One region of the Nonomuraea sp. 3N208 genome, then DNA from elsewhere that is predicted to be linked to it. Evidence: riboswitches for the same ligand, from Rfam matches in the RefSeq annotation. Region 1 holds a riboswitch; each other region holds the start of a gene.
The links. Region 1 has a riboswitch for cyclic di-AMP ahead of ACTWPT_RS36280 (coiled-coil domain-containing protein). Riboswitches for the same ligand answer to the same signal wherever they lie in the genome.

Region 1 (10,213 bases):
CCTGACGTTCCCGTTCCTGCGGGAAAAGCTGGCGGGACGGATCCAGACCGTGTTCCGCGCGGTCGAGCCCGCCGCCTGCCCGTCGTTCACCCGCGGTGTCTACGCCTACGACTTCGGCGACACCGCCGGGCTCACGCCGCTGCTCAAGATGCATACGCTGGGGCACTCGTTCGTACCCGACCCGATCCACGCGGGCGGCCTGCGGTATCACGGCATGTCGCCGCTGTTGTCGCACATGTACGAGCTGGGGCTGTTCGAGGCCGTCACCCGATCCCAGAACGAATGCTTCGAGGCCGGCGTGCGTTTCGCCAGGACGGAGGGCATCGTGCCCGCCCCTGAGCCCACGCACGCGCTCGCCGAGACGATCGCCGAGGCGCTGCGATGCAAGGAAAGCGGCGAGGAGAAGGTCATCCTCACCGCGCTCTGCGGCCACGGGCACTTCGACCTGGCCGCCTACGATCGCCACCTGGCCGGGCAGCTGGAGGACTACACGCTCCCGCAGGACCGCATCGACCGGGCACTCACCGAACTGCCCGGGTGAAACCGGGTGGCCGCCGGGCAGAGGCGGCCACCCGAGTCAGCGTGCGGTGGGCCGCTTGCCGTGGTTAGCCTTCTTCTTCTTGCGTGCCTTGCCCTTGCGTGCGCGCTTGGCCATACGCTCGCCTCCGATGATCGGGTGCTACGGCATTGATCCCCCACCGTCTCTCGCCTGCGCCGACCAGGCAAGCGACGCCACCCGACCTAACATTCCCCGAACTTATCCGTGTCATAATTTGGTGGAATCTGTTGGAAGGAGCGGGCGTGCTCGCACAGCAGCGTCAGCAGGCGATCCTCGAACGCGTACGCAGCAACGGCGGTGTCCGGGTGGCCGACCTCGTCCGCGAGCTCGGCGTCTCCGACATGACCATTCGCCGCGACCTCGAGGTGCTGGCCGAGCGGGGCCTGCTGGAAAAGGTGCATGGTGGCGCGACCGCCCTCGGCCCGGGATCGACCGAGGAGCCGGGCTTCACCGCGAAGTCCGCGCGCCAGCAGCAGGAGAAGCAGGCCATCGCGCGCCGCGCGGCGCAACTGGTGCGCCCCGGCACCGCCGTGGCGCTGTCCGCGGGCACCACGACCTGGGCGCTGGCGCATCACCTGATCGGCGTGCCCGAGCTCACCGTGATCACCAACTCCATCCCCGTGGCCGACGTCTTCCACCGCAATCCGCGCGCCGACCGCACAGTGGTGCTGACCGGGGGGGTACGCACGCCGTCGGACGCCTTAGTGGGTCCGGTGGCCGTGGCCGCGATCCGCCGCCTGCACGTGGACACACTCTTCCTCGGCGTCCACGGGATGAGCGTGCGGGCCGGGTTCACCACGCCCAACCTGCTCGAGTCCGAGACCGACAGGGAGCTGGTGGCGGCCGCCACCCGCCTGGTCGTCCCGGCCGACCACACCAAGTGGAACACGGTGGGCATCAGCACCATCGCCGAGCTGACCGAGGCCGACGTGGTCATCAGCGACGCGGGGCTGCCGGAGGAAGCACGTACGCACCTGGCCGAAGCGGCCGGTGAACTGATCATCGCGGAGGGCTCGCTTTGAAGCGCACCATCACCCACCTGGCCGACGGCCGAGAGCTGATCTACTTCGACCGGCGGGACGACGCCGACAGGAGCGCGATCGACCGGCGGACGCTCGACCCCCGGCCGGTGGCTTCCGAGCTGCGCTACGACCCGCTGACCGAGGAGTGGATCGCGATCGCGGGGCACCGGCAGACGCGGACGCACCAGCCGACCGGCACAGCGGCCGAGTGCCCGCTGTGCCCCTCGTCGGAGACGCGGTCGACGGAGATCCCGGCGTACGACTACGACGTGGTGGTGTTCGAGAACCGCTTCCCCTCTTTTTCCGGGAATTTCGGGACTTATGAGCAAGTAGGCGGGCTGAGTGAGGTCCGTCCGGCCGCGGGCCGCTGTGAGGTGGTCTGCTTCACTTCGGAGCACGACTCGTCCTTCTCTCAGCTGTCCGACGCCCAGGTCGAGTTGGTCATGGAAGCATGGGCCGACCGCACGGCCGAACTGTCCGCCGTCGAGGGCGTGGAGCAGGTCTTCTGCTTCGAGAACCGAGGCTCGGAGATCGGCATCACGCTCGCGCACCCGCACGGCCAGATCTACGCCTACCCGTACGTCACCCCGCGGACCAAGCTGCAACTGGGCGCCGCCTCTCGCTACAAGGGGCACCTGTTCGCCGACGTCCTGGCCGCAGAGCGGGCCGCCGGCACGCGGGTGGTGGCGGCCAACGAGTTGTGGACGGCTTTCGTGCCCGCCGCCGCTCGCTGGCCGTTCGAGGTGCACATCTATCCGCACCGGCAGGTGCCCGACCTGGCGGCGCTGACAGAGGCGGAGCGGGCCGCGTTCGCGCCGCTCTACACGTCGGTGCTGCGGGCCTTCGACGGGCTGTTCGGCGTCACGATGCCCTACATCGCGGCCTGGCACCAGGCACCGGTACGACGGGACCGTGAGCTGGCGTACCTGCACCTTGAACTGTTCAGCATCAGGCGTGCACCGGAGAAGCTGAAGTACCTGGCGGGGTCGGAGTCGGCGATGGGGGCCTTCGTCAACGACGTGCTACCGGAGGAGGCCGCACGCATGCTTCGATCACGAGTAGATCACTAATAGATTTCTACTTAAGGTCGCATGACCCGTGATCTACCACTAATATCCCGATAAGCACCGGCCGTAACGGCCGTTGCCCGCCTAATCCCGGGCGTGTTGCCCGGGAGCCGGGGACCCACCGCACTTGGGGTGAATCCACTTCGGTGGTAGGGGCCTCCCATGCCCGAACCCGTCAGCTAACCCGGCCGGCAGAGGGAGAGGAACATCTACGTGGCGGCTTCGTCCCCCGCGAGTCTTGCCATCGGCCTCATCACCGCCGCCGCCGTCGCCTTCTTCCCGGCGACCGCGGCGTCGGCGGCCCCCAAACCGACGGAGTCCGAGCTCCGCGCCCAGCTCAAGAAGCTCAACAGCAAGATCGATAAGCTCATCGAGCAGTACAACCTCAAGCGCGTCGAGCTGGCCAAGGCCCAGCAGGCCGCCAAGACGGCAGATGAGCGCCTGGCCACGGCGGAGCAGACGCTGACCGCGGCCCAGCAGCGGGTCGCCGAGATCGCCAGGCTCCGCTACCAGAACGGCAACCCCCCGGTGCCGGGATTCATGATGCCCGCGAACGGCGGCAGCGCTGCCGTGCTCAACCAGCTGACCGCCGAGCAGCAGGCGTTCGTGCTGGGCGTGGCCAAGGCCCGCGACGACAAGGAGAAGGCCGCCGAGGAGGCCGCCGCGCTGGCGGCCGAGATCCGCAAGGACGCGGCCGAGGTGGACGAGCAGCGCGACGAGGCCGAGGACGTCATCGAGGACATCAAGAACAAGCTCGAGGACCTCGTGCCGTTCGGCACCGGCCGCAACTCCGACGGCAGCTGGGCCCCCGAACTTCCCACCGGAGCCGACAACATCACCCCCCGGACCCAGCTCATGCGCGAGCAGGTGCGGAAGAACTTCTCGCTGCCGTACACGGTGGGTTGCTTCCGCTCAGGCTCAGGCGGCGAGCACCCGCTCGGACGCGCCTGCGACTTCATGATGAGCACCGGAGGCTCGATGCCGACGGCCGCGAACCTCGCACTCGGCGACCGGATCGCGGAGTGGGCGATCAAGAACACGGACAAGCTCGGGATCAAGTACGTGATCTGGAAGCAGCGCATCAACCATGGCTCCGGCTGGAGCACGATGGGGAACCGCGGCAGCATCACCGAGAACCACTTCGACCACGTGCACATCTCCATGCACTAGAAGTGCCGCAGGGTCAGGGTTGTGCGCCCGCGGCAACGGCAGCGCGGACAGCGACTTGCACAGCCGGGCAGGCCGGCCCGCCTGACGAGGGCGGGATGGTTCCGCGATCCCGCCCTCAAGACGGAGGCGGAGACCTGCCCCCTGACGCCCTCATCCGCAACGTAAGGGACGAAGCAGTGCGCGAAGCCGTCTACCGGCTGCTCCAAAGCACACACCGGGCCGAAGGTAAGGTCAGGGCTCGTGATTGACTCCCGTACCCCGCCACCCCTCACCGGTGATGAGCTGACGGTGCTCAACAACTGGCTCGAATGGCACCGCGCCACCCTCGCCGTCAAATGCGCGGGCCTGTCGGACGAGCAGCTGCGCCTGCGTTCCGCCGCGCCTTCGACCCTGTCCCTCCTCGGCCTGGTCAGGCATATGGCGCACGTCGAACGCGCCTGGTTCCGCCGCGTGCTGAACGGCGAGGACGTCCCCAAGCTGTGGGACAAGGACCGCGACAACGACGCCGACTTCAACGACGTCGACACCGCCTCGGCCGAGGAGGCGTTCGCCACGTGGCAGGACGAGATCGAGCGCGCCCGCGCCATCTCCGCCGCCAAGCCGCTGGACGCCGTCGGCGACCGCAACGGCCAGGACTGCACGCACCGCTGGATCCTCGTCCACATGATCGAGGAGTACGCCCGCCACAACGGTCACGCCGATCTTCTACGCGAGCGTATCGACGGCATTACCGGAGAGTAACGGTCCCAGCCTTGTCTCGGCCGTCAGCCTGCCTGACGGAAGACGATCGCGGTGCCGAGCGCCTCGCGGGCGGACACGAAGATCTCGCCCGCGGCGCTCTCGCGGACCGGTACCCCGGCCTCGCCCAGGAACCGCTCGGTGGCCGCGATGTCCCGCACCGCCACCGCGTACGCCGCGAACCCGGGCAGCGCCCCCGCGCCCTCGCCCGGCAACAGCCCGTCCAGCCCGGATGCGCCGACCAGCGTGACGCGAGCCGGGCCATCGCCGAGCGTGAACGTCCGCACGACCCCGACCCGCGACGCCGGACGCCCCACATAACTCTCATAACGCCGCTCGGCTTCGTCCAGCTCGTCGTCGGCCACGCACAACACGGATTCGACCAGTTCGACCGCGCCATTGGGATGGCCGGCCGCGGCATGCGCGGAGGCGTTCTCCGCCAGCCCGACCCGCCCCTCCGGCACGAGCCCCGGCCCGGCGCCGTCGATCTCCAGCCACCGCACGGGCTCCATCCGCAGCCCGTCCGCCGTCTCGACCGGCCGCTGGGCCGCCTGGACCCCGCCGTGCCCGACGCCGCTCGCCGTCAGTCGCGCGGCGGCGCCATCGATGCCGGGCGAGTCGAACATCAGGATGTGCACGCCCTCGAAGCGCCGAAGGCAGGCCTCCAGGTTCGCCGCCGTGCCGCGGACGGCCTCCTGGAGCGCGGGCAGCCGCTCCACGGGCGCCCGCAGCGGGATCAGCCGCGCGTCTTCGGGAACCCGCCCCGCCCCGGCGACGGTGACCAGCTCGACGAAGGTGCCCGTGAAGTACGCGTGCGTGTTGCCCACCCCGACCGGCTCGGGCGGCTCGCCCACCACCGGGTACGCGGGCCCCGGCAGCACGAATCCCATCCGCCGGTACCGCTCGAGTGCCTGCTCCAGGTCATGGACGACATGCCCCACGTGGTGCAGCCCGCCGATGTCATGTCCCATTTCCGCCTCCGTATGCCGCGTCATGGAAGTCACGTGAGAGCCCTTCGAAGATCTCGATCACCCGCTCCGCCGCCGGCGCGCAGTCCGGCAGCCGCTCCGGCTCGAACGTCCTGCGCAGCGTGTCGGCCAAGGCATCGGCCTTCTCCTCCAGGCCGAGCGTGACCTCGGCCGGCAGCAGGGGCTCGATCGCGAAGAACCCGAACACGATCGTCGGCAGCGGATAGTCCAGGTCCTCGGGCCGCAGACCGTCCCGCAGCAACCCGTGCCGGGCGAGCACACCCAGGTATTCGCGCGAGGCGAGCAGCTTGGCGCCCTCGAGCGGTTTCCTGGCCGGGCTGGCGAGGAACTTGTCGAGCGTCTCGGCGTCCCTGGTGAAGATCGCCCGCAGTACCGGCCGCCGCATCGCCTCCAGGAAGAACCGGCGCATGTACCGGTGCAGCGCGATCTCGGCAGGATCCGAGCGCATGCCCGCGACGACCGCGTCCAGCATGGCGACCGCCTCCCTTGCGCCGACCGCGAAGAACAACTGCTCGCGGGTACGCCAGTGCAGGTAGATCGTGCCCTTGCCGACTCCGGCACGCTTGGCGATCTCGTCGATCGTCACCCGCCGGTACCCCCAGCGCAGCAGCAGCTCCTTCGCCGCGTCGAGGATCCGGTCAGCCCGCTCCCAATGATCGGCACGCACAAAGGCCTCCTCGTGACTGTTGACCGGTGACCAATCTAGCATTCTGGTCACGAGCGAGACTACGGAGAAGGCCCACGATGCGCGCCGTAACGGCGGCCCGCCGGTGAAGGGGGTCAGAGGCCGTGTTCCTGGAGGGCCCTGCTCATGGTCGCGCTCGCACGGGGCTCCGTTGGTCACGCAAGCTGCCGCTCTCGCCCCAGGCTCGCCGCACTGTCAGCCGAAGTGGGGCGGGTGGCGGCCCACTTCGGCGACGCCGTAACAGATCTAAGGGTTGGGCTGGGTCAGTCTTCCGTGCGGAAGAGCGCCCACACAGCCTTGCCGCCGCGAGCCAGGGGGTCCCAGCCCCAGCACTGGCTGTACGTTTCGACGATGTAAAGGCCGCGCCCGTTCTCGGAGATGAAATCGGGCTCCTTGGGGCGCGGCACCTCGTCGCTGGGATCGGCCACCGCCAGCAGCACGTGCGGGGCGACCCGCATGAGCAGCAACTCGATCTCCCGCCGCCCGGCTGCGCGCATTGCGTACCTGACCGCGTTCGTCACCAATTCCGACACCACGAGCGCGGCGTCGTCGCTCAGGTCGTGGAGTCCCCAGTCCTGCAGTGTGGAGCGGGTCACGTCTCGGGCGGTCTTCACCGAGTCGGCCTGAAAGGGCAACGGGCACGCGGTCGAGTAAGGCTTGCCGCCGCCCATGAGCAGGTGGTCGAAGCCAACCTCGCGGGTGATCTGGAGGCAATCGGCAGTGGCCAGAGGGTCCTCCACCATGCCGCCGATACCTCCCCGTTCAGCCTTGGTTAGTGCATGTTTGGCCCAATATGCACTAAGCCATCATGGGTCACGGCCGCTGCGTCTGCAAGACCCAAATGCACGTGCAGGTGCAATGTGCAGTAGCAAGCGGCGTTTTCTGGGCATAGATCCCGGAATCGGACACCAGGTTGAGACCTTGTCATTCAAGCCGATGTGGTGTCACTGTGTGTGCGGACCTTGATAGGAGGCAAAGTGACGCAGAACCAGCCGGGTTCCGGGCCGACGGCGCTGCGCATCCTCCTGGGCTCCCAGCTGCGCAAGCTCAGGGAAGCGAAGAACGTCACTCGTGAGGAGGCGGGCCACCTCATCCGTGGCTCCGAATCCAAGATCAGCCGCATGGAGCTGGGTCGAGTGGGGTTCAAGGAACGCGACGTGGCCGACCTGCTGACTCTGTACGGGGTCGTGGATCAGCAGGCCCGCTCCGCCGTGCTCGACCTGGTCGCCACCGCCAACGAGCCGGGTTGGTGGCACCGGTTCAACGATGTCCTGCCCACGTGGTTCCAGGCGTACGTCGGCCTCGAAGAGGCGGCCGCCAGAATCAGGACCTATGAAGTCCAGTTCGTGCCGGGACTGTTGCAGACCAAAGAGTATGCAAGGGCTGTGGTGACCGCCGGGGCGGCGGGCATCGGAGCGGAGGAGATCGCCCGAAGGGTGGATCTCCGGCTGGAGCGCCAGAGGATCTTGGACAAGCCGGACGGGCCGGTCTTCTGGGCGGTGATCGACGAGGCCGCGCTACGCCGGCCGATCGGCGGAGCCGAGGTGATGAGAGCCCAGCTGGAGCACCTCATCGACCTCATGCGCCAGCCGAACATCACGATCCAGATCATGCCGTTCAGCTTCGGCGGGCACAGTGCCGAGGGCGGGGCTTTCAGCATCCTGCGATTCCCCGATCCCGACCTGCCCGACGTCGTGTACGTCGAGCAGCTCGCCAGCGCGCTCTACCTGGACAAGCGTGAGGATGTGGACCGATACACCGAGGTGATGGAACGGCTGTGCGCCGTGAGCACCACCCCTGACGAGACGATCGAGCTACTGCGGACGATCTCGGAGGAGTTCTAACGGCGGCGGGCGTCGTTGTTGGGTGTGCATCTGCCCTAGACTGGACCATCGGCGTTGGATGCCGCCGAGGCGGAGCATGCCCAACACCGCACATGTGGGCGCGGCGCGTGGGCCGTACCGATGGACGCGCCCGCGATCACTCGTAGCTTGATCAAGGAGACCATTCCGTGAAGACCGCTGTCGAGGAGCTCAGCCCCACGCGGGTCAAGCTCACTGTCGAGGTGCCGTTCGACGAGCTGCGCCCGAGCATGGATGCGGCATACAAGAAGGTCGCGCAGCAGGTGCGCGTCCCCGGGTTCCGGCCTGGCAAGGTTCCGGCCCGCATCATCGAGCAGCGCTTCGGCCGGGCGGTAGTGCTGGAGGAGACCCTCAACGACGCGGTGCCCAAGCTGTACGGCCAGGCCGTCGACGAGGTCGACGTCTTCCCCGTCAGCCAGCCCGACATCGAGGTCACGAAGATCGACGACGGTGAGCAGATCGAGTTCACCGCCGAGGTCGACATCCGGCCCAACTTCGAGGTGCCCGACTACGCGGGCATCGAGATCACGGTCGACTCCGCCGAGGTCTCCGACGAGGACGTCGACACGCAGCTCGACGCGCTGCGCCAGCGCTTTGCGACGCTGACCGGCGTTGAGCGCGCGGCCGCCAACGGCGACTTCGTCGTCATGGACCTGCGTGCCGAGATCGACGGCAAGAACATCGAGGAGCAGCAGGCCAGCGAGGTCTCCTACGAGGTCGGCGCCGGCTCTGTGCTGCAGGGCCTCGACGCCGCGCTCGAGGGCATGTCCGCCGGCGAGGACAAGAGCTTCAAGACCGAGCTGGTCGGCGGCGAGAACGCCGGCGAGGAAGCCGACGTGATCATCAGCGTCAAGTCGGTCAAGGAGAAGGTGCTGCCGGAGCTGGACGACGAGTTCGCCCAGCTGGCCAGCGAGTTCGACACGCTCGACGAGCTCAAGGCCAGCATCCGCGAGCAGGCCCGCCGCAACAAGCTCATCGACCAGGTCGTGCAGGCCCGCGAGAAGTCGCTCGACGCGCTGCTCGACCAGATCGACATCCCGCTGCCGGAGAGCGCGCTCAAGGCCGAGATCGACGCCCGCAAGCACAACCTGGACCACCAGGTGGCCGAGAGCGGCCTGAGCCGCGACGCCTTCTTCCGCCTCTACCAGACGACGGAGGAGGAGCGCCTCGCCGAGTTCGAGAAGAACTCCGCCCGCGCGCTCAAGGTCGGCTTCGTGCTCGACAAGATCGTCAAGTCCGAGGAGCTGGGCGTCTCCGAGCAGGAGCTGACCAACTTCGTGGTGCGCCGCGCCATGGAGATGGGCGTCCAGCCCAACGAGCTGGCCAAGCACCTGGCCGACAACGACCAGCTCACGCTGGCCATGGTCGAGATCGTCCGCGACAAGGCCAAGTCCGTGCTCGGTGACGCCGCCAAGGTCGTGGACACCGAGGGCAACGAGGTCGACCTCAAGGCGATCTACACCGAGATCAACGGCGAAGAGCCTGTTCAGGAAGAGGCCGAGGCCGAGGACAAGCCCGAGGCGTAAGCCTCCCGCCTTGCCGGGCTACACGAAGCCCTCGGATCGAAACGGTCCGAGGGCTTCGGCGCTTTCGCGGCCCACCCACCGCCTCCGCGGGCGGCGCTTTCCCCGGCCCCGCCGCCCTTTCGCAGCACCACCGCCTTTTCCGTGGTGTGTCCGTCTTTGCGCTGCACCGCCGCTTTTCCGCGGTGCGTTGGCCCTTCCGGCGTCGCCCCATGATCCGCTGGCGCCGTTCGCCTGGCCGTCGCCGCGACTTGCCGCAGGCGGTGCCACGGGTCGGTGTAGCATCGGCCTGTCGCCGTGCCGTCCTGTCGTCGTGCCCCGAGGATGCTGCACCGCGGATCACCGCAGAGGCGCCGCCCACCGCCGCGCTGCCAGGGCCCGTGCTGCCAGAGCACGCGCCGCGGCGCCAGGGCAACCGCTGACCGCCGGTATGGCGCTGCCGGGGGTCCCACCGCCGGCCACCGCCGCCTGCCGGTGTGGCGCTGCTGGGTGTCACCGCCACGCCGCTGATCACCGCTGCCTGCCGCTTGGGGTGCTGCCGATCGGAGTTGTGCCGGCCTGCCGCCGCTGTGCCCCCCGCTGGCGTGCTGCGGGTCGT
Region 2 (10,213 bases), on a different contig from region 1:
GGCGCTCGTCGAGGCGGTGCGTGCCGCCTCGATCGAGGTGATCGAGCACGCGCTGGTGCTCGACCTGCTCAAGGACTCCCGGGGTCGGACCAGGGGCGTGACGCTGCACGTCATGGGCGAGGGTGCGCGTGACGGCGTCGGCGCGGTGCTGGCCAGGGCGGTCGTGCTGGCGACCGGCGGCATGGGCCAGGTGTACGCCGCCACCACCAACCCCATGGTCTCGACAGGCGACGGGGTCGCGCTCGCGCTGCGTGCCGGAGCCGTGGTGCGTGACATCGAGTTCGTCCAGTTCCACCCGACCGTGCTCTGGCTCGGGGAGGGCTCGACGGGCCAGCAGCCGCTGATCTCCGAGGCGGTCAGGGGCGAGGGCGCGGTGCTGATCGACCATGACGGCAACCGGTTCATGCAGGGCGTGCACGAGCTGGCCGACCTGGCGCCGCGCGACGTCGTGGCCAAGGCGATCATGCGGACGATGCGCGCGACCGGCCGCGACCACGTCTACCTCGACGGCCGCCACTTCGGCAGGGATAAGTGGGAGACCCGGTTCCCGACGATCTACGCGGTCTGCCGCGAGCACGGCATCGACCCGGCCGCCGAGCTCATCCCGGTGGCCCCGGCCGCCCATTACGCCAGCGGTGGCGTCCGTACGGACCTGCGCGGGCGTACCTCGATCGCGGGCCTGTACGCGTGCGGCGAGGTCGCCTGCACCGGCGTGCACGGCGCGAACCGGCTGGCCTCCAACTCCCTGCTCGAAGGGCTGGTCTTCGCCGAGCGCATCGCGGAGGACATCCACCAGGCACGCCCGGCGCCGGGCGACCCGGTCGCGAGCCAGACTGCGCCCGGGCTGGCCGATCCCAGGATCAGGGCGAGGGTCCAGGCCCACATGAGCACCGGGGCGAGCGTGTTGCGCAGCCGCGAATCACTGCTGGCCACGGCCACGGCGCTGCGTGACGCCCGCTGGACCCCCGTCGAGGTGCCGGCCTGCACCGAGTCATGGGAGGTCACGAACCTGCTGACCGTCGCCACCGTGCTCACCGGCGCGGCGGCGGCCAGGCTGGAGACGCGTGGCTCACACTGGCGCGAGGACCATGACACTCGCGACGACGACGAATGGCTGGGACACCTGGATGTGACCCTGACCGAGGAAGGCCCTCGCATGACGTACACGCCCCATGGGATCCCCGCACGCCTGACGCAGGAGCTCACCGCCGCCGGGCTCGACCCGGCCGAGGTGGACGCGCTGATCGACCGGGCGCTCGAGGAGGACCTGCAGGAGGTCGGCGACGTGACGAGCCTGGCCACCATCCCGGCTGGGCAGCGTTCGACGGCCGATGTGGTGGCGCGCAAGGACGGTGTCGTGGCGGGGCTGGCCGTGGCGGAGGCGGTGTTCGTACGGCTGGGCGCGGGGCGTACCGAGCGGAGGGCCAAGGACGGAGAACGGGTCAGGGCGGGCGACGTGCTGATGACCGTCGAGGGCCCGACGCGGGCCCTGCTGACGGCCGAGCGGACCGCCCTCAACCTGCTCACGCACCTGTCCGGGGTGGCCACGCTGACCGGTAGGTGGGTCGAGGCGATCAGTGGCACGGCGGCGCGGGTGCGCGACAGCCGCAAGACGCTGCCCGGGCTGCGGGCACTGGAGAAGTACGCGGTGCGCTGCGGCGGCGGCGTCAACCACCGGATGTCGTTGTCGGACGCCGCCCTGATCAAGGACAACCACGTGGTGGCGGCGGGCGGCGTGGCCGAGGCCTTCAGAGCGGTCAGGGAGCGGTACCCCGACCTGCCCATCGAGGTGGAGATCGACCGGCTGGACCAGTTGGAGGCCGTGCTGGACGAGGGGGCCGAGGAGATCCTGCTCGACAACTTCACGATCGAGGACACCGCTCGCGCCGTACAAGTCGTGAAAAATCGGGCGATAAACAGGGTTGCCGTTGAAGCCAGCGGGGGATTGACCTTGGAATCGGCCCGCGTGGTGGCCGAAACTGGCGTTGACTATTTGGCGGTGGGAGCGCTTACGCACTCGGCGCCGGCCCTGGACATCGCACTGGATCTGCGGGGGTAATTGATGCTGCTCACGATCGACGTCGGCAACACGCACACGGTGTTGGGGTTGTTCGAGGGCGAGGACGTCATCGAGCATTGGCGGCTGGCCACCGACGCCCGTCGCACCGCCGACGAGATCGCGGTCGTGCTCCAAGGGCTGCTGGCGCAGTCGCCACTGCTCAAGGGGGCCGACATCGACGGCATCGCCATCTGCTCCACGGTGCCGAGCGTGCTCAACGAGATGCGTGAGATGTGCCGCCGCTACTACGGCGACGTCAACGCGGTGATCGTGGAGCCGGGCATCCGCACCGGGGTGCCCGTACGCATGGACAACCCCAAGGAGGTCGGCAGCGACCGCATCGTCAACTCGTTGGCGGCCATCGACCAGTACGGCGGCCCGTGCATCGTCGTCGACTTCGGCACCGCGACCTCGTTCGACGCGGTGTCGGCCAAGGGTGAATACGTCGGCGCCGTCACCGCTCCCGGCATCGAGATCTCGGTGGACGCGCTGGCCGCGGCCGGGGCGCAGCTGCACAAGGTGGAGCTCGTCAGGCCGCGCTCGGTGATCGCCAAGAACACGGTGGAGGCCCTGCAGGCCGGCATCATCTACGGCTTCGCGGGTCAGGTGGACGGCATCGTCGAGCGCATGGCGGCCGAGCTGGCCGACGACCCCGACGAGGTGACCGTAGTGGCCACCGGCGGGCACGCCGCGCTGGTGGTGGGCGAGTCACGCTCGATAGACGTGCACGAACCGTGGCTGACCCTCATCGGCCTGCGCTTGATCTACAACAGGAACGCAACATAGACAAGCGGCCCTCCCGCTCGGGGTAAGAGGGCCGCTTGCGTATATGACCGCGTCAGGATTACTCGCTCTCGGCGGTGTAGATGTACTGCCAGGGGCCGCACTTCGTCGGGTAGCTGCTGTGCACGCCGATCTGGCAGACCTTCGCGCGCAGGCTGTAGACGTCGTGGTCCTGGAAGTGGAACTTCTTGTAGCCGGGGAAGCCGCAGTACTTCTTCGAGTAGGCCGGGGACCAGTCGTGGTCGAAGTCGCTGGTCTCGAACTTCACGAACGCGCACTTGCCGCCTTCGTTGTAGGTACGGTTGTCCAGGTCGAAGAGCTTGCCGTAGACGTGGACCTCGTTCGACTCCCCGTCGTGGTCCCAGTTCACGGCGACCTTGCCGTGGGCCTTGGCCAGGCCGTGCTTGGAGTAGACCGGGCCCCAGTACTCCGAGTAGTCGTCATAGTCGGGCGAAGTGCTGGCGGAGGCGGCGGCCGGAAGCGACAGGGCAACGGCCGTGGTGGCGGCGATGGCGAGGGCGCCTGTCGCGATCTTCTTCAACATCTTCTCTCCTTGAGCTCCCTTGGGCCGGCTCCCTGCCGGCTCCCCCCTGAGCTCGTGAGTCATTGATAGAAGATGCCTCTTGCAGCGTTCCTGCGTGCTCCCTGCAGGGGACCGACGAGTCCTTGCAGTTCGCCATATCCCCTACGCTTTGTTGTTGTGAGCGACGAACTTCCCGAGCAGATGCGGATCCGGAGGGAGAAGCTCGACCGCCTTCGCAACGAGGGCGTCGACCCTTACCCGGTGAATTTCCCCCGTACGGCGACGAACGCCGAGGTCAGGGAGAAATACCAGGGCCTGGAGCCCGACGCCGCCACCGGTGACACGGTCGCGGTCGTGGGCCGCGTCATGCTCAGCCGCGTGGGCGGCAAGCTCTGCTTCGCCACGCTCAGGGACGGCGAGGCCGACCTGCAGGTCATGATCTCGCTGGACAGGGTGGGCGAGGAGTCGCTGGCACGCTGGAAGCGCGACGTCGACCTGGGCGACCACGTCGGTGTGATCGGCGAGGTCATCACCTCGCGCCGGGGCGAGCTGTCCATCCTGGCGGAGAGCTGGCAGATCACCGCCAAGTGCCTGCGCCCCCTGCCGGAGAAGCACGTCGGCCTCACCGACCCCGAGGCCCGCGTCCGGCAGCGCTACGTCGACCTCATCGTCAACGACGAGGCCAGGCAGATGGCCCGCATCCGCAGCGCCACCGTGCGCGCGGTGCGCGACTTCTGGCACGAGGAGGGCTACCTCGAGGTCGAGACGCCGATGCTGCAGCCCATCCACGGCGGCGCGACGGCCCGGCCCTTCAAGACCCACATCAACGCCTACGACATGGAGCTCTACCTCCGCATCGCGATCGAGCTCTACCTCAAGCGGTTGGTGGTCGGCGGCATCGAGAAGGTCTTCGAGGTCAACCGCAACTTCCGCAACGAAGGCGCGGACTCCACGCACAACCCCGAGTTCACCATGGTCGAGGCATATGGCACCTACCTCGACTACAACGACATGGCGGACCTGACGCAACGGATGTACCAGAAGGCCGTCGTGGCCGCCCTGGACACGTCCGTGGTCGTGCACGACGGCGTCGAGGTGGACCTCGGCCTCGCCCAGTGGCCGCGCATCACGCTGTACGGCGCGGTGTCGGAGGCCGTGGGCGAGGAGATCACCACCTCCACCACGCTGGAGGAGCTCCGCAAGATCGCCGACCGGCGCGAGGTCCACTGGGACCCGAAGTGGGGCTCGGGCAAGATCGTGCAGGAGCTCTTCGAGGCGCTGGTCGAGCACACGCTCGTCCAGCCCACGTTCGTCATGGACTATCCGCTGGAGACCTCGCCGCTGGCCCGCCTGCACCGGGACAACCCGCTGCTGACGGAGAAGTGGGACCTGATCGGCTTCGGCACCGAGCTGGGCACGGCCTACTCGGAGCTCAACGACCCGATCGACCAGCGCCACCGCCTGATGGAGCAGTCCCTGCTGGCCGCCGGCGGCGACCCGGAGGCCATGCAGCTCGACGAGGACTTCCTGCAGGCGCTGGAATACGCGATGCCGCCGACCGGTGGCATGGGCGCCGGCATTGATCGGATGATCATGGCATTCACCGGTAAGAACATCCGCGAGACGATCCTGTTCCCGCTGGTCAAGCCCACCCGCTGAGACCAGGCACGGGCGCGCGGCAGGACCCGCGCGCCCGCCGGGGCTCAAGGAATGAGAACGAGGCGGCCGCGAATCCCGCCCGCGGCCAGCCTGGCGTGGGCGTCGGCCGCCTTCTCCAGCGGATACTCCTCCGCCACCCGCAACGTCAGCCGACCGGCCTCCACCAGCCGCACCACCTCACCGAGCTGAGCCGCATCGGCACGGAAGAACATGGTGCCCACGTCGATCCCGCGCAGCCCGACCGGCGCGACTCCGGCCGTGAGCGCCACGAAGGTCCCGCCGTCACGGACCGCGTCCAGTGCGGCCAGGCCCAGCACGGCCGCGTCCACGACGGCGTCCACACCGCCGGGCACGTGCGCCCGTACCGCGGAGGCCACGTCCTCGCCACGCGCCACGAACCATTCGGCCCCCAGGCCTCGTACGAGCTCCTCGTCCCCGGCACCGGCCAGAGCAACCACCCGGACGCCTCGCAGCGCCGCCAGCTCCACCAGATAACCCCCCACAGCCCCGGCCGCCCCCGTGACCAGCAGCGTCCGCCCAGGCCGGGCTCCGGCCCGGTCCAGGGCCTGCCAGGCGGTCAGCGAGTTGAGCGGGATGGTGGCCGCCTGCGCGGCGGTGAACCCGCGCGGCGCCCGCGCCACCGCCTCCGCGTCGAGCACCACGTACTCGGCCTGCGCCTTCACGGGCAGCTCCAGCCGGGCGGCGAGGCCGATCACCTCCTCGCCCACCAGGAAGCCCGCCCCGTCGCCTACCTGGTCGACGGTTCCTGCGACGTCGAAGCCGAGACCGTACGAGTCCAGGCGCCGCGCCACGCCATAGTCGGCGAGCGTCCCGGCCGCCACCGCGAGGTCGAACGGGTTCACCCCCGCCGCCGCCACCCTGATCCGCACCTGCCTTGGTCCTGCCTGCGGCACCGGGACCTCCACCAGCCGGGGAGCGCCGGAACCGCCGATGAGTGCACGCATAGTCGTCGAAGTCATGTTGCGACCCTAGAAAGGGTTACTCTCTTGTGGTAAGTAGGCACCTGTAAGTGCGTAACCCACTGGGAGGAGCGAACGGATGGCCACGAAGACGGCCGCGGAGCGGCGTGAAGAGGCCCGGCAGGCGTTCGACGCGTACTTCTCCCAGTGCCCCTCGAGAAGGCTGCTCGACCGCCTCAGCGACAAATGGGTCACGCTGGTGCTCACGGCGCTGGAGGCTGGGCCGCGCCGCTACAGTGACCTGGCCAGGCGCATCGCGGGCGTCAGCCAGAAGATGCTCACCCAGACCCTGCGCGGCCTGGAACGTGATGGCCTGGTCACTCGCACGCTCACACCGTCGGTGCCGGTACGCGTCGACTACGAGCTCACCCCGCTGGGCGAGAGCCTCATGCCGCTGGTGGCCGCGATCAAAGGCTGGGCCGAGGCGCACATCGAGGACGTCGAGCGGGCCAGGGGGCACTACGACGCCGTCAACGCCTGAGCCGCGCCGGAAGGGACTCCAGCCCTCTCAACACCAGATTCGACTTGTACGGCGGCGCCGGGTCGGTCAGCTCCAGCCCGGGCGCCGCACGGGCCAGAGCGGCGAGCGCGATCTCGCCTTCCAACCTGGCCAGCGTCGCCCCGAGGCAGAAGTGAATCCCGAGCCCGAACGCGAGGTGCCGCCCGGGATCACGGGTCACGTCGAACCGATCGGGATCGGGGAAGACCGCCGGGTCGCGATTGGCCGCGCCTATCACTCCGAGCACGAGCGCGCCCTTGGGCACCGGCGCGCCGCCCAGCTCCGCGTCCTCCAGCGCGATCCTGGAGGTGAGCTGGACCGGCGGGTCGTACCTCAGCACCTCCTCGACCACTTGCCTGGGCTGCTCGGCGGCGTGCCGCAGCAGCCCACGCCCGGTCAGGTGGAGAATCCCGTTGGCGATGAGGTTGACGGTCGTCTCGTGCCCGGCCACGAGCAGCAGTACGCAGGTCGCCAGCAACTCGGGCTCGGTGAGCTCCTCGACCCGGGCCAGTGCGCTCAGGAGGTCCTCGCCCGGCTGCGCCCGCCTGATCGCAATGAGGTCGCGGAAGTAGTCGCGAAACTCTCTTCTGGCCCGGCCGGTTTCCGATACGAGCTCGTCTGTAAGCATCGGGTCAAGGCTGCGAGCCAATATTTCGCTCCAGCCGCTGAAACGTTCACGGTCCTCCGGAGGCACCCCCAACATCTCGGTGATGACCAGGACGGGCAGCGGGTAGGCGAAACCGGAAACCAGGTCCGCCTCCTCCGGCAAAGCGCCGATCAGCTCGGCGGTGATCGCCTCGATGCGGGGGCGGAGCCGTTCGACCATGCGCGGCGTGAACGCCTTGCTGACCAGAGCACGCAACCTGGTGTGGTCGGGCGGGTCCATCCAGAGGAACGATTCAACGGGCTGACCTGGGTCTCTTCCGTACGGGGGGTCGGAGCCGTGGCCGAAGCGGGGGTCGCGGAGCATCGCTCCGCACAACTCGTGGGTGGTGGCGACGATCAGTCCCGCGCGGGTACGGAAGATCGCCCCGCGAGCGCTCATCTCGCGGTAGCGCGCGTATGGCTCGCGCAGAAAGTCCGGATCGTTCGGATCAAAACCCAAGACGTCGGCCGGGCCCATCGGTCCCGGGCCGGGCCCGTTGGACCGCTCTATGAGTTCGCTCATCGTGCCGACGGTCTCGTCGCCGTATGGCGAGTACGTCACATATAACGGATCATGTCAATAGTGCCCGTCAAGTGCGAAGATTCTTGCGCTTGACGACCTTTCCAGGATGCGTTTACCGTCTGCGAGACGAGCGGCTTTGGCCCGTTGTGAGGTCCGAGTTCTGCTGTTGGGGGGGAGGGCTCCCGATGGATGTGCTCACTGAAGGCGTTGAGCTGAGCCACGCGGATCTGGCGTTGCTGGCGGAGCTGGCCAAGGGGGTCACGGTAGATCGCGTGGGGAGACGTCTGGATATCAGTGGGCGGACAGTACGCCGGCGGTTACGGGGCATCTGCGACCGCATCGGCGTGGCCACGGCCATCGAGGCCGTGGCCTGGGCAGCGCGACGACAGCTGATCTGACGAACTAGTCGGCGATGCGCACCGCGCCGGCGTACGGCCGGTTCGCGATCGATGCGATGTGCACGACATCACCGGTTCGCGGGGCGTGCACCATCATGCCCCCGCCCAGATAGATGCCGACGTGGTGCAGGTCGCTGTAGAAGAACACGAGGTCGCCCGCGCGTAGTTCGGACTTGTCGATGTGCCGGCCCGCGGTCCACTGGTCGCCGGTGTAGTGCGGCAGCGAGATGCCCACCCGCTGGAAGGCCGCCATCACCAGGCCGGAGCAGTCGTAGGAGTTGGGGCCTTCGGCGCCCCAGACGTACGGCTTGAGCTGCTGCGTGAGCGCCCACCTGGCCGCCTGGGCGGCCTTGCCGTTGCCGGGGATCGGCAGGTTGATGCGTACGCGGGAGCCGGCCCGGCCGGCCTCGCCCATGGCCCGCCTGAACAGGTTGCTCTCGGCCTTGGCCACCAGTTTGGTGATCTTGTCGCGCTTGCTGTCGAGGTCCGCGACGATCTTCTGCAGGTCCTCCATGCGGGTCTTGGCGCCCGCCCTGGCGCGGGTGGCGGCGTCCATGGCCTTGGCAAGCTGGTTGACCTGCTCGCCCTGCTGCTGCTCCAGCGCGTACGTGGTCGCGGCCTGGTCGAGGAACTTCTCAGGGTCGGTGGAGGCCGTGAACGCCAGCGCCTTGCTCAGACCGCCGGTGATGTAGGCGTTCTGGGCGAGCATGGCGGCTTTGGCCCGCTTGGCGGCGAGGTCGGCCTCGCTGTCCGCCAGCGTCTTCTGAGCGGCGTCGGCGGCCTTCTGTGCGACCTTGTACTTCTCCCGCTGGCCGTTGTACTGCTCCGTCAGCGTCTCGATCTCGACATGCAGCTTCTCGACCTGCTCGGAAAGCTCCTTGAGTGAGGGCTTCGGGTCCGCGGACGCTGGAGCGGCGACGGGGATGGCGATCAGGAGCGCGGCCAATGTGATGCTCATCACGCCGAGGCGGCGTGAGAGCCGGGCCCGTTCCGGAGGGCGGGCATGCCTGCCCGCCGACTTCCCCCCACGGCTCAGCGTGCGCTTCACCAACCAGCTCCTCTCATTGACGCCTACCGGGTTAGCTGACGGGTTCGGGCCGGAGCAGCCCTACCGAAGAACTCGGATTCACCCCAGTGGTGGCGTGCGGAGCTCGCCACCGGTGGGTCCCCGGCTTCCCATGCGAGAATTTGGCGTGTCCCCCGCGCGCGACACGCGGGGAACGTCGTCGCTGGACACTAATGCACTCCGGGTTCGTGCTCAACCAGAACTGCTCGATCTGTAGAGGTTTCACAACTGCCGGGTCACAAGGTGATCTCGTGATCAACCGTGCAGAAGAGACTTTATGTCCTCTTTGTCATTACTTCTGCCGAACGCCAGAAGTAGCCGGGCTGGGACCCATGTGGCTCCTGGCATGTCACAGGATGGGGCCAGACGTGGGAGTTAGGGCCGAGCCGTAATGACATCTGTACTCTGGAGAGCCATGGAGCAGGTGGCCGAACTGACGACGCCGGAGACCGCGGTGGTGGTCCGGCGTGCCCGCACGCCCGACGTGCGGCGGATCAGGCGCCTGGTCGACACTTACGCGGGCGCCGGTCCCCGGCTCCTGGAGAAGGCCACGGTGACCCTCTACGAGGACGTACAGGAGTTCTGGGTGGCCGAGCTCGGCGGGCGGGTCGTCGGGTGTGGCGCGCTCCACGTCCTGTGGGAGGACCTCGCCGAGGTTCGCACGGTGGCCGTCGATCCCGAGTGTCGGGGCATGGGAATCGGCCACCGGATCGTCTCCGCGCTCATACGGCAGGCGAACGATTTGGGGCTGCGACGTGTATTCTGTCTCACTTTTGAGGTCGACTTCTTCGCGCGGCACGGCTTCCGCCCGATCCAGGGCACGCCGGTGTCACCCGAGGTCTACGCCGAACTGCTGGCCTCGTACGACGAGGGTGTCGCGGAGTTTCTGGACCTGGAGCACGTGAAGCCGAACACCTTGGGCAACACCCGCATGCTGCTCCACCTGACATCGGGTGACGCAGGCCTTGACTAGCTGGAAAGGTGATTGTTGATACCTATGTCGATACGTTGGGCAGCACAGGGCATGTGTCCTGACACGTGCCACATGCGCACTCGAAGCGAGGTGACACGGTGAGCA
Region 3 (10,213 bases), on a different contig from region 1:
CCACGATCTGACCGCCGAATACCCGCCCTTCTGGTCGGCCATCCGCAACAACGTGTTGTGGCTGGGCTTCCTCGGGCTGATCGCGACGCCGTTCGGGCTGTTCTGCGCGGTGCTGCTGGACCGGCGGCTGCGGCTGTCGCGCGTCTACCAGAGCGCGCTCTACATGCCGGTCGTGTTGTCGCTGGCCGTCGTCGGCTTCATCGCGCAGCTGGTCTACTCCGCCGACTACGGCGTGCTGAACGCGGTGACCGGGCTGAGCGTGGACTGGCTCGGCGACAGCTCGATCAACATCTGGGTCGTCATGGTCGCGGCCGCCTGGCGGCACGTCGGCTACGTCATGATCATCTATCTGGCGGGGTTGAAGGCGGTCGATCCGGCGCTGAAGGAGGCGGCGGCCATCGACGGGGCCAACGAACGGCAGGCGTTCTTCCGCGTGGTGTTCCCGACGCTGCGGCCGATCAACGTGATCGTGCTGGTGATCACGGTGATCGAGGCGCTGCGGGCGTTCGACATCGTCTACGCCATCAACAAGGGCAGGAACGGGCTCGAGCTGCTGTCCGTGCTCGTGACCGAGAACATCGTGGGCGAGGCCAGCAGGATCGGGTTCGGCTCCGCGATCGCGGTAGTGCTGCTGGTGATCTCGCTGGGGTTCATCGTCACCTACCTGTCGCAGCTGTTCAGGGAGGAGGGGCGATGACGCTCACCGCACCGACCGCTGCTCCCCCGGCCGAGGCGCAGCGATCGCCTTCACGGCGGCCCGTGCGGCCGTTGCGGATCCTGCTGCACGCGTTCCTGGTGCTGGTGGCGCTGGGATGGCTGCTGCCGCTCGCGCTGGCGGTGTACGCCTCCTTGCGTCCGTACGAGGAGACCGCCAGGCTCGGCTACTTCTCGCTGCCCGAGCACCTCACGCTCGACTACTACGGGCAGGCGTGGAGCCAGGCAGAGCTACCCCGCTACTACCTCAACACGTTGATCATCGTGATCCCCGGCGTGCTGCTGACGCTGTTCCTGGCGTCGTTCACGGCGTTCGCGATCGCGCGGCTGCGCATCCCGGGCCGCAAGACGCTGCTGATCGTGTTCACCGCAGGGAACCTGCTGCCGCCGCAGGTCCTCATCACCCCGCTCTACACCCTTTACGCGCTGATCCCGCTGCCCGCGTGGTTGTCGGGCTCGCAGTCGCTCTACGACTCCTACCTCGGGCTGATCCTCATCCACGTGGCGTTCCAGTTCGGCTTCTGCGTCTTCGTCATGGCCAACTTCATGCGCACGATCCCCGAGGAGATCAGCGAGGCGGCGCTGGTGGACGGGGCCGGGGTGTGGAAGCGCTACTGGCGGCTGACGTTGCCGCTGTGCCGTCCGGTGCTGGCGGCGCTGTCCACGCTGCAGTTCACCTGGATGTACAACGACTTCCTGTGGGCGTTGGTGCTGATGTCGTCGGGCGACAAGCTGCCCGTCACCTCGGCGCTGAACAACCTGCGCGGCCAGTTCTTCACCGACTACAACCTGCTGGCCGCCGGGTCGGTGCTGGTGGCGCTGCCGACGCTGATCGTGTTCCAGATGTTGCACAAGCAGTTCGTGGCCGGGCTCACGCTCGGCTCGACCAAAGGTTAGAGGAGGCTCTGGAAACGGGCCGCGACGTGCTCCCACGACCATTCGGCTGCGATCCAGTCGCGGCCGCCGGCGCCCATCTTGCGGGCCTTGTCCGGGTCGCTCAGCAGCTCGACGATCGCCTGCGCGATCTCCTCCGGGTCCGTGCCGTCCACCACGAGCCCGGTCTCGCCATGCTTGACCGCGTCGGGCGCGCCGCCCGACGCGCCGGCCACCACCGGCAGGCCTGTGGCCGATGCCTCCAGGAACACGATCCCGAGCCCCTCCACGTCCACCCCGCCCCACCGGGTACGGCACGGCATCGCGAACACGTCGGCGGCGGCGTAGTGACCCGGCAGGCCGGCCGCCGGCACCGTGCCGGTGAACCTGATCGACTCGTGCCCGGCCGCCAGCCGCTCCAGCGTGCGCCGGTAGGGCCCGCCGCCCACCAGCAGCAGGACGGCGTCCGGCACCGCCCGCAGCACCTGAGGCCAGGCTCTGATGAGCTGGTCCTGGCCCTTGCGCGGCACCAGCCGCGACACGCACGCCACGACCGGCCGCCCCTGCAGGCCCAGCTCGGCCTTGGGCACGTCGGGGCGGAACCGGCCGGCGTCCACGCCGGGCGCGAGCCGTACGAGCTTGGCCGGCGGGATGGCCGCGACGAGCCGCTGCCGCGTGTACTCGCCGAGATACGTGACCACGTCGGCGTGCTCGCCGATCCTGCGCAGCACGGCGCGGAAGCCCGGCGCGCTCGCCCACGACGCCTCGTGGCCGTGGGTGAGCATCACCACGCGCCGCGCGCCCGCCCTGCGCAGGTGCGGGGCGAGCACGCCGAGCGGCGCCGCCGCCCCGAACACGACGGTGCCCGCCCCGTGCTCGGCCACCAGCCGGGCGGCACGACGTGCCACGGCCGGGGTCGGCAGCATCAGCCGCGTCGGATGCCGCACCACCCGGTACGGCTGGCGCCGGTCGAACTCCTCGCAGCCCGGCCAGGCGGGTGCGTAGACGGCCACGCCCGGTGTCCGCAGCGCGAGCCCGTGGACGAACGACTGGATGCCACCCGGCCTGGGCGGGAAGTCGTTCGTGACGATGAGCACATTGGTCACGGCACCGGGATGCCGTTCAGCTTCGCCCATGCGCGGGCCATGGCGATGCGCTGGGGGCTGGTGGGATGCGAGGCATAGAGCACATATTCCACCGCATCCGGCGCCAAGTCGGAAATATTGGTGATTGCCAGGCGTTTCTGCATTTGTATAAAGGTGGCCGGGTCCCTGGTGAGGTCAAGGGCGTGCAGGTCCGCCCGGGCCTCGATGTGGCGGCTGATCAGGTTCTCCGCGGGTCCCAGGAGCAGTGAGCCCAGGGTCATCAGGCCCATCACCGCGCCCACTGCGCGGGGGTCGGCGATGGAGGTGACGCCGACGCGGCGGCGTACCGGATCGAACACCAGGAACAGCAGCACCGCGCCCAGGCCGGCGCCCAGGCCGCTGATGAGCGTGCCGGAGAGCACGTCGTTGTCCTTGGCGTGGCCCAGCTCGTGCGCCACCACCAGCTCCACCTCCGGCTGCGGGGCCTTGAGCAGCGTGTCGTAGACGACGATGCGGCGGGTGGCACCGAAGCCGGACACGTACGCGTTGAGCGCAGTCGTCCGGCGCGAGGCGTCGGCCACCAGCACGTCCTCCACCGGCACGCCGTCCCGTTCGGCCATGGCCAGCAGGTTCTTGCGCAGCGGGCCCTGTTGCATGGACGTGAAGTCGTTGAACAGCGGCTCGAACACCACCGGATACACGAACGACGCCACCACCGTCAGCGCGAACGCCCCTACGGCCGCCGGAATCCACCAGCGCCGCACCTTGCGAGCCAGCGCCACGAGCACGACCAGCATCAGGCAGAGGATGGCCACCTGCACGCCCAGGCTCTTGAGCCGGTCGCCGGCCCAGGACGCCCAGTCTTGGGTGGACAGCCCGAAGGCGCGCAGCAGCGTCTCGAACCACATTCCGAGCGGCCACCGGATCAGCTCGGTGAGCGCGGTGATGACGACGACGCCCTGGATCACCCTCAGCCACCACGGGCCTCTCAGCCGGCCCACGGCCTTCGCGCCGATCGGGGTGGCCACCAGGAGGCCGGCGATGATGATCGACAGGGCGAGCGACAGGTAGCTCGGGAGGGTGGTCGCCGCGTCGAACGCCTGCGCTCTGGCGATCTGGGCGGCGGTGAAGTCGCGGGCCGGGTCTGGCGGTCCTGCGGCCAGCACCCGCCAGGGGGTGGTGAAGGCCGCCACGGCCAGGAGCACGGCCCCCAGCCCTATCGCCGCGAACGCCGCCTGCCGACGCACCCCCCTCTCAGCATCCCCCACGCCCTCATCCACCCCCGGGTTTCCCCCTCGGGCCCGCTCTCCGTCATCGGCGGAGCGCCGACCGGCTGGATCTGCGCCCGTAGTGTCCAGTTCTGCGTCGTCCGTGTCGTGCCGTTCGCTCATCTGCCTCCCCCTTACGCGAGCTGGTCCCGCACGTACGCGCGCCACCGTGCCGTCAGCGTGGCCACGGAGAGCCCGAGCGAGGCGAGCGCCCGATCGACGCCGGCCGCCTGGGCATCACGGTAGAACCTCACCAGGTTCTCCTCACCGAACCGGTCGGCGAGGAAGCGACACGCCAGCCAGGCCTCCTGGTACGCCCGTGCGAGCCGCACCGGGTCCCGGCCATCCGCCGCGAAGGCCGCAGGCCCGGGCAATTCGCTCGGCACCCGCCCGGCCCGCACCTCGTCGCCCAGTTCGGCGGCGGCCGTCCGGACGGGCAGCCCCGCGTCCCGGTAGCCCACGTAGTCGGCGAACCCCTCGTAGAGCCAGACGGGCAGGTTCCCGGTGCCCGCCACGACATGGGTGAGCTCGTGCGCGAGCACGACGTCCTTCCCTATGGGGTTGAGCCGGGCGAAGACCTCGGGAACGACGATCACCCGGCCGCGGTCGGCCACCGCGGCCAGCCCGTCGACCCGCTCCACTCCGGCCAGCCCGGCCGTCTCGGGGGCGGACTGGGGGACGACGACGAGCGGCCGCACAGGCCGGCCGAGGACGTCCGACACCCGGCGCCCCGCCGTGTCGGCCCGCCGTGCCAACTCGTCGAGCGTGCTGGCCGGGGTGTGGTGGCCGACGACGAGGGAACGCGTTCCGCGGGCCAGGAGGACGCCGTCGCGCCACAGGTCGCGTGCTTGCGGGGGAAGGAAGGGGGATTCGAGGGCCGGGGCGCTGGCGGGGGCGAAGGCGAGGAGCAGGAGTCCGGCCACCACGGCTCGTCGGCTCACCTGCTCGGACACGATCCCCGATCGTAGCCGGGCCCGATCGTGGCCGGACCCGATCTGAGCCGGGCCCACTGCGCCACGGAGACGGCCCACATGGCGTCGTCACGGCGGCCCGCCACTGAAGGGCTCAGAAACCGTCTCCCTGGAAGGCCCTCGGCCCCGTACGGCGTTTGGGGGACGGTGGCTTGCCGTACCAGAAGGAAGCATGAAGAAAGGGCCCCGATGGGATCGGGGCCCTTTTCCTCACACGCCGGGACGGACAGCGCCGACGAAAGACGCCTTGCGCCAGCTGCTCAGCTTGTCGATACGCACCCGCTGGCCTGTCCGCGGGGAGTGGAGCATCTTGCCATCGCCGACGTAAATGCCCACGTGACCGAGCCCACTGAAGAACATCAGGTCGCCTGGCTGGAGGTTCTTCCAGGAGACCTTCTTCTTGATACGGGCGAACTGGCTGGCCGCCACGCGGGGGATCGTCACCCCGGCCTTCCTCCAGGCGTACTGGGTCAGGCCGGAGCAGTCGAACGAACCAGGGCCCGTGGCACCGTACCGGTAAGGGTCACCGACCTGGTCCTTGGCCACGGCGACGGCCTTGAGGGCCTTCGCCTTCTGCCGGGCGACCTTGAGCGCCTTGGCCGACGTCACGGAGCGAGCCGTCGTACTGGCCTTGGTCGTGGAGGCACCGGCTGAATCACTGGTCGTCGCCGCCTGCGCCGTCGGGGCATGGAGGATCAGACCTCCGGCCGTCACGGTCATGGTGAGCGCTACGCCACTCAGGGCAATGCGGGACAGACGGGGGTTTTGCAGGGAGGTAGACAGGATTGCTCCTTGAGTCTTCCACGAACGCCTACCGGGTTAGCTGACGGATTCGGGCCTGGAAGTCGCCCTACGGCGCGATACGCGCCGATTCACCCCTGATCCCTGGGATCGGGATCGATGGTTCCCCGGCTCCGTGCCTCCTGGCTGCACGGACTCGGCAGGTCGCCGTCCGTTGTTCTGTTCGACTAGGTCTGTTCGACATAGGGGACGTACGGCGGCGACCGGCGGATCTCTATCTGGCTCACATCGGCGGACCGATGCGGGTTCGCGGCGACATGGCTTTTCGCTGCGACGCCAGAAGCTACGCCGAAACGTCAAGGATCGGCAAAACGCCAGTCAGGTTGTAAAGATCGACAACGGGTCCAGTCAGCTTGGAAGTCCCTGCTGGAACACCAGGTTCAGTTATACAAATGTGACCCTTCTCACAATTGGCGGCACAGTGTTGAGTAAGGTCCCAATTGTCACTTTCGTCACATCTTTCGCGCCGTCATCCTGAAGCCCGTGTGCGGGAGCGATCCCGCGGCGATGCGGTCCCGTTCGATGCGCCATAGCTCGTTGAGGAGGTCGGTGCTGCCGTTCGTCAGCTTTCCGCCGATATATCGCGACAAGTACGGCTCTCGCCGCATGGTCACGACCTCGAACCGTTCGGCGAGGGCGGCGAGCATGTCGTCCGCGGGGGCGTGGTCCACGTGCGCCTCCCGCCACCGCTCGACCGGGTGCCGTCCGGGGCCGCTGGGCTCGCGTGTGAAGTCCGCCACTCCGGCGGCGGCAAGCAACGATCCGGCATCGTAGAACCAGGTAGCTGCGGCCGGGTCGGCCCAATCCCACGCGAATTCGTCCACCACCAGCAGCCCACCGGGAACGAGCAGCGACAGCACGCGGTCCAGCGCCGCCTCGAGCGGATGCATGTGGTGAAGCGCGAGCGACATGACGACGACGTCGAACAACGATCCACCGTCGTAGTAGCTCACCGGGGCCGACCCGTCGTCGGCAGAGTCGGGATATTTCACGATGTCGGCCCGTACCGCCAGCACGCCGGCCGCCCGCGCCGCCTCGACGGCCTCCTGCGAGATGTCGATGGCGGTGACCTGGTGACCGCGCCGCATCAACGCGGCGGCCAGCTCGCCCCGCCCGCAACCGGCGTCGAGGATTCGCTGCGGCCCCCGCGGAAGCGCCTCACTCAGCCACGCGTACTGGTGGTTGTCCATCGTCTCTGTGTCCATAGAGCCGAGCATGACCGCTCGCAGCCATGCACACCACTGCGGGATCGGCATGAGAACCATAAGCTCAATGCATGCTTGATGTGTGGTCGTTGAAGGTGCTGGTGGAGGTTGGGAGGCTGGGATCGTTCTCGGCTGCGGCCGAGGAGCTGTCGATGACGCAACCCGCCGTGTCCCGGCAGATCGCCACGCTGGAGCGGCACACGGGGGTACGGCTGTTCGATCGCCTGCCGCGTGGCGTCCGGCCGACGGACGCCGGGCGGGCGGCGCTGGAGCAGGCGGACGAGGTGCTCCGGGGTATGAGGCTGTTCGAAACGCGGATGCGAGCCTTCGCGACGGCCGAGGCAGGACGGGTCCGGGTGTCGGCGTTCCCAAGCGCCGCGACCAGCTACCTTCCCGACCGGTTCCGGTCGTTCGCGGCCAGGCATCCGGACGTGGAGCTCTCCCTCACGGTCCGCTCCGGCGACCACGACCCGTACGCCGCCGTACTGGACGGTGAGACCGACATCGCCCTCCTGACCTCCTGGGACATGACCGGCCCTTCAGGAACGACGGGCACGGCCGGGGTGGCTCTGACGCCGCTGCACGAGGACGAGCTGCTGGTCGCGCTGGCGGTCAGCCATCCCCTGGCGAAGGGGGGCCGGGTGCGGCTGCGGGATCTGGCGGCGGATCCGTGGATCGACGGTACCCATCCCGACTGCCTCGGTCCCATCGCCCAGCTCGCGGCGGCCTTGGGCCGGGCGCCGCGGATCAGCCACGTATGCGACGACTGGAACGGCAGGCAGGGGTTGGTGGCCGCTGGGGTGGGGGTGATGCTGTATCCGTCGATCGCGGGCTACTCGACCGTCCGCCCCGACATCCGGCTCCTGCGCCCCTCACCGCCCCTGCCCTCCCGTACCATCCTCGCCGCCACCCTCCCCCCGACCGACCGCCCTCCGGCCGTCTCCGCCTTCCTGACCACGCTGACTCCCCCGCCCCGCTGACCCCCCGCCCCGCTGACTCCCCGCCCTGGCCGACTTCCCCCGCCGACCTAGCCCCCTGGAGATCGAAATCGCGGAGCTATCAGCCCGAAACCCAACCGGACCGAACCCGCACAACCGACGGCCACCCCACACGCGCGTGGGCGCAGGGTCGATGGGTGCGCGGGGATGGCCGCCGGTCTCGGTGGGCACGCACACCCACCGGCAACCCCCGCGCGCTCGTAGTCGGCGTTCAGGCCGTGGCCGGGCGGACGAGCGCCTCACCGGCGCACTGAGCGCCTTACGGGCGGACGGCGCCGGCGAGGGTGCGGCCGTAGTCGGAGAGCTTGACGACCTTGAGGACGTCGCCGGTCTGCGGCGCGTGCACGATCTCCCCGTTCCCGGCATAGATACTGACGTGCCCCAGCCCCTCGCTGAAGATGAGGTCACCAGGCTGGAGCTGGTCCATTGGCACCTTGCGGTCGGCTCCCCACGCCCACTGCTGCCACGTCGTACGAGGAAGCGACACACCCCCGGCCCGCCAGGCCGCCTGCGTCAGCCCCGAGCAGTCGAACCCCCCGGGCCCCGTCCCCCCATAGATGTACGGCTTGCCGACCTGCGCGTACGCGAACCGCAGCACCGCCGCCGCGTTCCCCGACGCCGGCCCCGTGTACTTGATGCCGACGCTGTTGGGATTCCCGGGATTGTAGGCGCCCAGCTTCTTCAGGAGCTTCTTCTGCTCGGCGATCAGCTTGAGGATCTCCGAGCGCTCCTTCTCCACCCCGTCACGTTCCGTGTCCGCCGCTTCCAGCGCCTCCTGCGCCTTGTCACGCTCGGCCTTCAGCCCGCGGTTCTCCCGGTCGAAAGCGGTGAGCTTCTGCGCCCGCTCCTGCGACATCTGCCCCGCCACCGCCATTCGCGACAGGAAGTCCTCGGGGTTGTCCGCGCCGATCAGCCCGGGAAAGGAGGTGACGTCGCCACCGAGCCGGTAGCTGTCGACGGCCATGCTGATCACCTGGGCACGCAGGTCCGCGACCGTCGCCAGCTTGCTCTTGTAGCTGTCGTTCAGCTTGACGTAGGCGCTCTTGGCCTTCTTGTACCGTTCCGTCGCCGTGTTGTACTGGTCGACGACCTTGTCGGCCTTGTCGTTGAGCTTCTCGAGCTTGGCCTTCGCCTGGTTGAGAGTGGGCTTGGGATCAGCGACGGCCGCGCCCATGGGGGACAGCACCAGCCCGAACGCGATACCCGCGGCCACCGGCACCCGGCCAAACCTCACTGTGTCGCCTCCCAGGGATAACAACCTGGGGCGAAATAGTACAGAAGTGGCGGCTGGGGTTAACCCCAAACAGTCAATTCGTAATCTAGGCCCGGCCCAGCCGGCGCAGCAGCAAGGCAGACGGAACGGGTCTGGCTCCCATCCGCCTGACGGACTCGGCCACCTCGCGGTCCGACGACACCACGGCGATGGCCCGGCCGGGCGGCTCCGCGCGTACGAGCTGGCGGATCAGGTCGTCCGCGGTCTCCCCCGGCGCGCTGAACAGCACCCGCACCCCGCGGGGCGCGACCACCTGGACGGGGGCGTTGAGCTCGGCGCCGTCGAACACCGCGGTCACCTCGATCCTGGTCTGCGCGACCAGCCCGCCGAGCCCGGTCATCAGCCGGTTGCGCTGATCGGCGAGCGTGAGCGTGCCGTAGCCGGTCTTCGTGACGTTGTAGCCGTCGATGACCAGGTGCACCTGCGGCACCGCCAGCAACTGGTCGAGCAGCTGCGGATCGTCGTCGGCGAGGGCGCGCGCGGGCACCGCGCGCACGCCGGGCCGCTCGCCCGTGACGGCGGCGACCGAGTCGGCGGGCCGGCTGATCGTCGTGGGCAGGGCGAGCTCCCTGCGCAGCCCGGCCGAGGCGTCCTGCAGCGCGTCGAGCAGCACCCTGATGCGGGCATCCTCGATGCTCCTGCCTTCGCGGGCGGCCCGCCGCGAGGCCTCCAGCTGCTTTTCGACATCGGCCAGCCGCTCGCGCAACCGCCGCAGCTCGGACTCGCCGGCGCTGCCCGCGGCCACGGCGGCCGACCTGACGTCCTCGGCCGCGCGCTCCATCTCCTCGGCCCGCGCGACCGCGGCCTTGGCGCGCTCGCGGGCGTCGTGGAGTTTGCGCCGCAGGTCGGAGTTCTCCGCGCGGGCGGCCTTGACCTGCTCGCGCAGCCGGTCGGCCTCTTCCTTGGCGGCGCTCTTCTGCGCGGCGAGCTGCTCACGCAGCCGCGAGACCGTCTCCTCGCGCTCCGACCCCTCGGCCGCCGCGGCCGACTGCTCCAGGTCGTTGCGGGCGAGCTCGATCATCTCT

Region 2: another riboswitch for cyclic di-AMP. It lies ahead of ACTWPT_RS20115 (NlpC/P60 family protein); the one in region 1 lies ahead of ACTWPT_RS36280 (coiled-coil domain-containing protein).
Region 3: another riboswitch for cyclic di-AMP. It lies ahead of ACTWPT_RS02745 (C40 family peptidase); the one in region 1 lies ahead of ACTWPT_RS36280 (coiled-coil domain-containing protein).

What each region holds. Positions count from the first base shown of each region.
Region 1 is NZ_JBQQBR010000028.1:6,769-16,981, reverse strand. Features, by position in the region: gene ACTWPT_RS36300 (TrpB-like pyridoxal phosphate-dependent enzyme) at 1-541, shown strand, start outside; gene ACTWPT_RS36295 (50S ribosomal protein bL37) at 578-655, opposite strand; gene ACTWPT_RS36290 (DeoR/GlpR family DNA-binding transcription regulator) at 802-1,581, shown strand; gene galT (galactose-1-phosphate uridylyltransferase) at 1,578-2,651, shown strand; cyclic di-AMP (ydaO/yuaA leader) riboswitch at 2,720-2,856, shown strand; gene ACTWPT_RS36280 (coiled-coil domain-containing protein) at 2,862-3,818, shown strand; gene ACTWPT_RS36275 (DinB family protein) at 4,059-4,559, shown strand; gene ACTWPT_RS36270 (VOC family protein) at 4,583-5,527, opposite strand; gene ACTWPT_RS36265 (TetR/AcrR family transcriptional regulator) at 5,517-6,212, opposite strand; gene ACTWPT_RS36260 (ATP-binding protein) at 6,494-6,973, opposite strand; gene ACTWPT_RS36255 (helix-turn-helix domain-containing protein) at 7,208-8,074, shown strand; gene tig (trigger factor) at 8,242-9,618, shown strand.
Region 2 is NZ_JBQQBR010000012.1:177,321-187,533, reverse strand. Features, by position in the region: gene ACTWPT_RS20155 (L-aspartate oxidase) at 1-2,059, shown strand, start outside; gene ACTWPT_RS20150 (type III pantothenate kinase) at 2,063-2,845, shown strand; gene ACTWPT_RS20145 (hypothetical protein) at 2,904-3,386, opposite strand; gene lysX (bifunctional lysylphosphatidylglycerol synthetase/lysine--tRNA ligase LysX) at 3,543-5,024, shown strand; gene ACTWPT_RS20135 (NADP-dependent oxidoreductase) at 5,069-6,004, opposite strand; gene ACTWPT_RS20130 (winged helix-turn-helix transcriptional regulator) at 6,084-6,485, shown strand; gene ACTWPT_RS20125 (cytochrome P450) at 6,475-7,671, opposite strand; gene ACTWPT_RS20120 (LuxR C-terminal-related transcriptional regulator) at 7,857-8,069, shown strand; gene ACTWPT_RS20115 (NlpC/P60 family protein) at 8,074-9,027, opposite strand; cyclic di-AMP (ydaO/yuaA leader) riboswitch at 9,123-9,273, opposite strand; gene ACTWPT_RS20110 (amino-acid N-acetyltransferase) at 9,551-10,108, shown strand; gene ACTWPT_RS20105 (RDD family protein) at 10,207-10,213, shown strand, end outside.
Region 3 is NZ_JBQQBR010000002.1:77,044-87,256, reverse strand. Features, by position in the region: gene ACTWPT_RS02770 (carbohydrate ABC transporter permease) at 1-697, shown strand, start outside; gene ACTWPT_RS02765 (carbohydrate ABC transporter permease) at 694-1,611, shown strand; gene ACTWPT_RS02760 (glycosyltransferase family 4 protein) at 1,608-2,693, opposite strand; gene ACTWPT_RS02755 (M48 family metallopeptidase) at 2,690-3,940, opposite strand; gene ACTWPT_RS02750 (hypothetical protein) at 4,075-4,893, opposite strand; gene ACTWPT_RS02745 (C40 family peptidase) at 5,122-5,631, opposite strand; cyclic di-AMP (ydaO/yuaA leader) riboswitch at 5,705-5,864, opposite strand; gene ACTWPT_RS02740 (class I SAM-dependent methyltransferase) at 6,165-6,917, opposite strand; gene ACTWPT_RS02735 (LysR family transcriptional regulator) at 6,989-7,897, shown strand; gene ACTWPT_RS02730 (C40 family peptidase) at 8,175-9,149, opposite strand; gene ACTWPT_RS02725 (NYN domain-containing protein) at 9,235-10,213, opposite strand, start outside.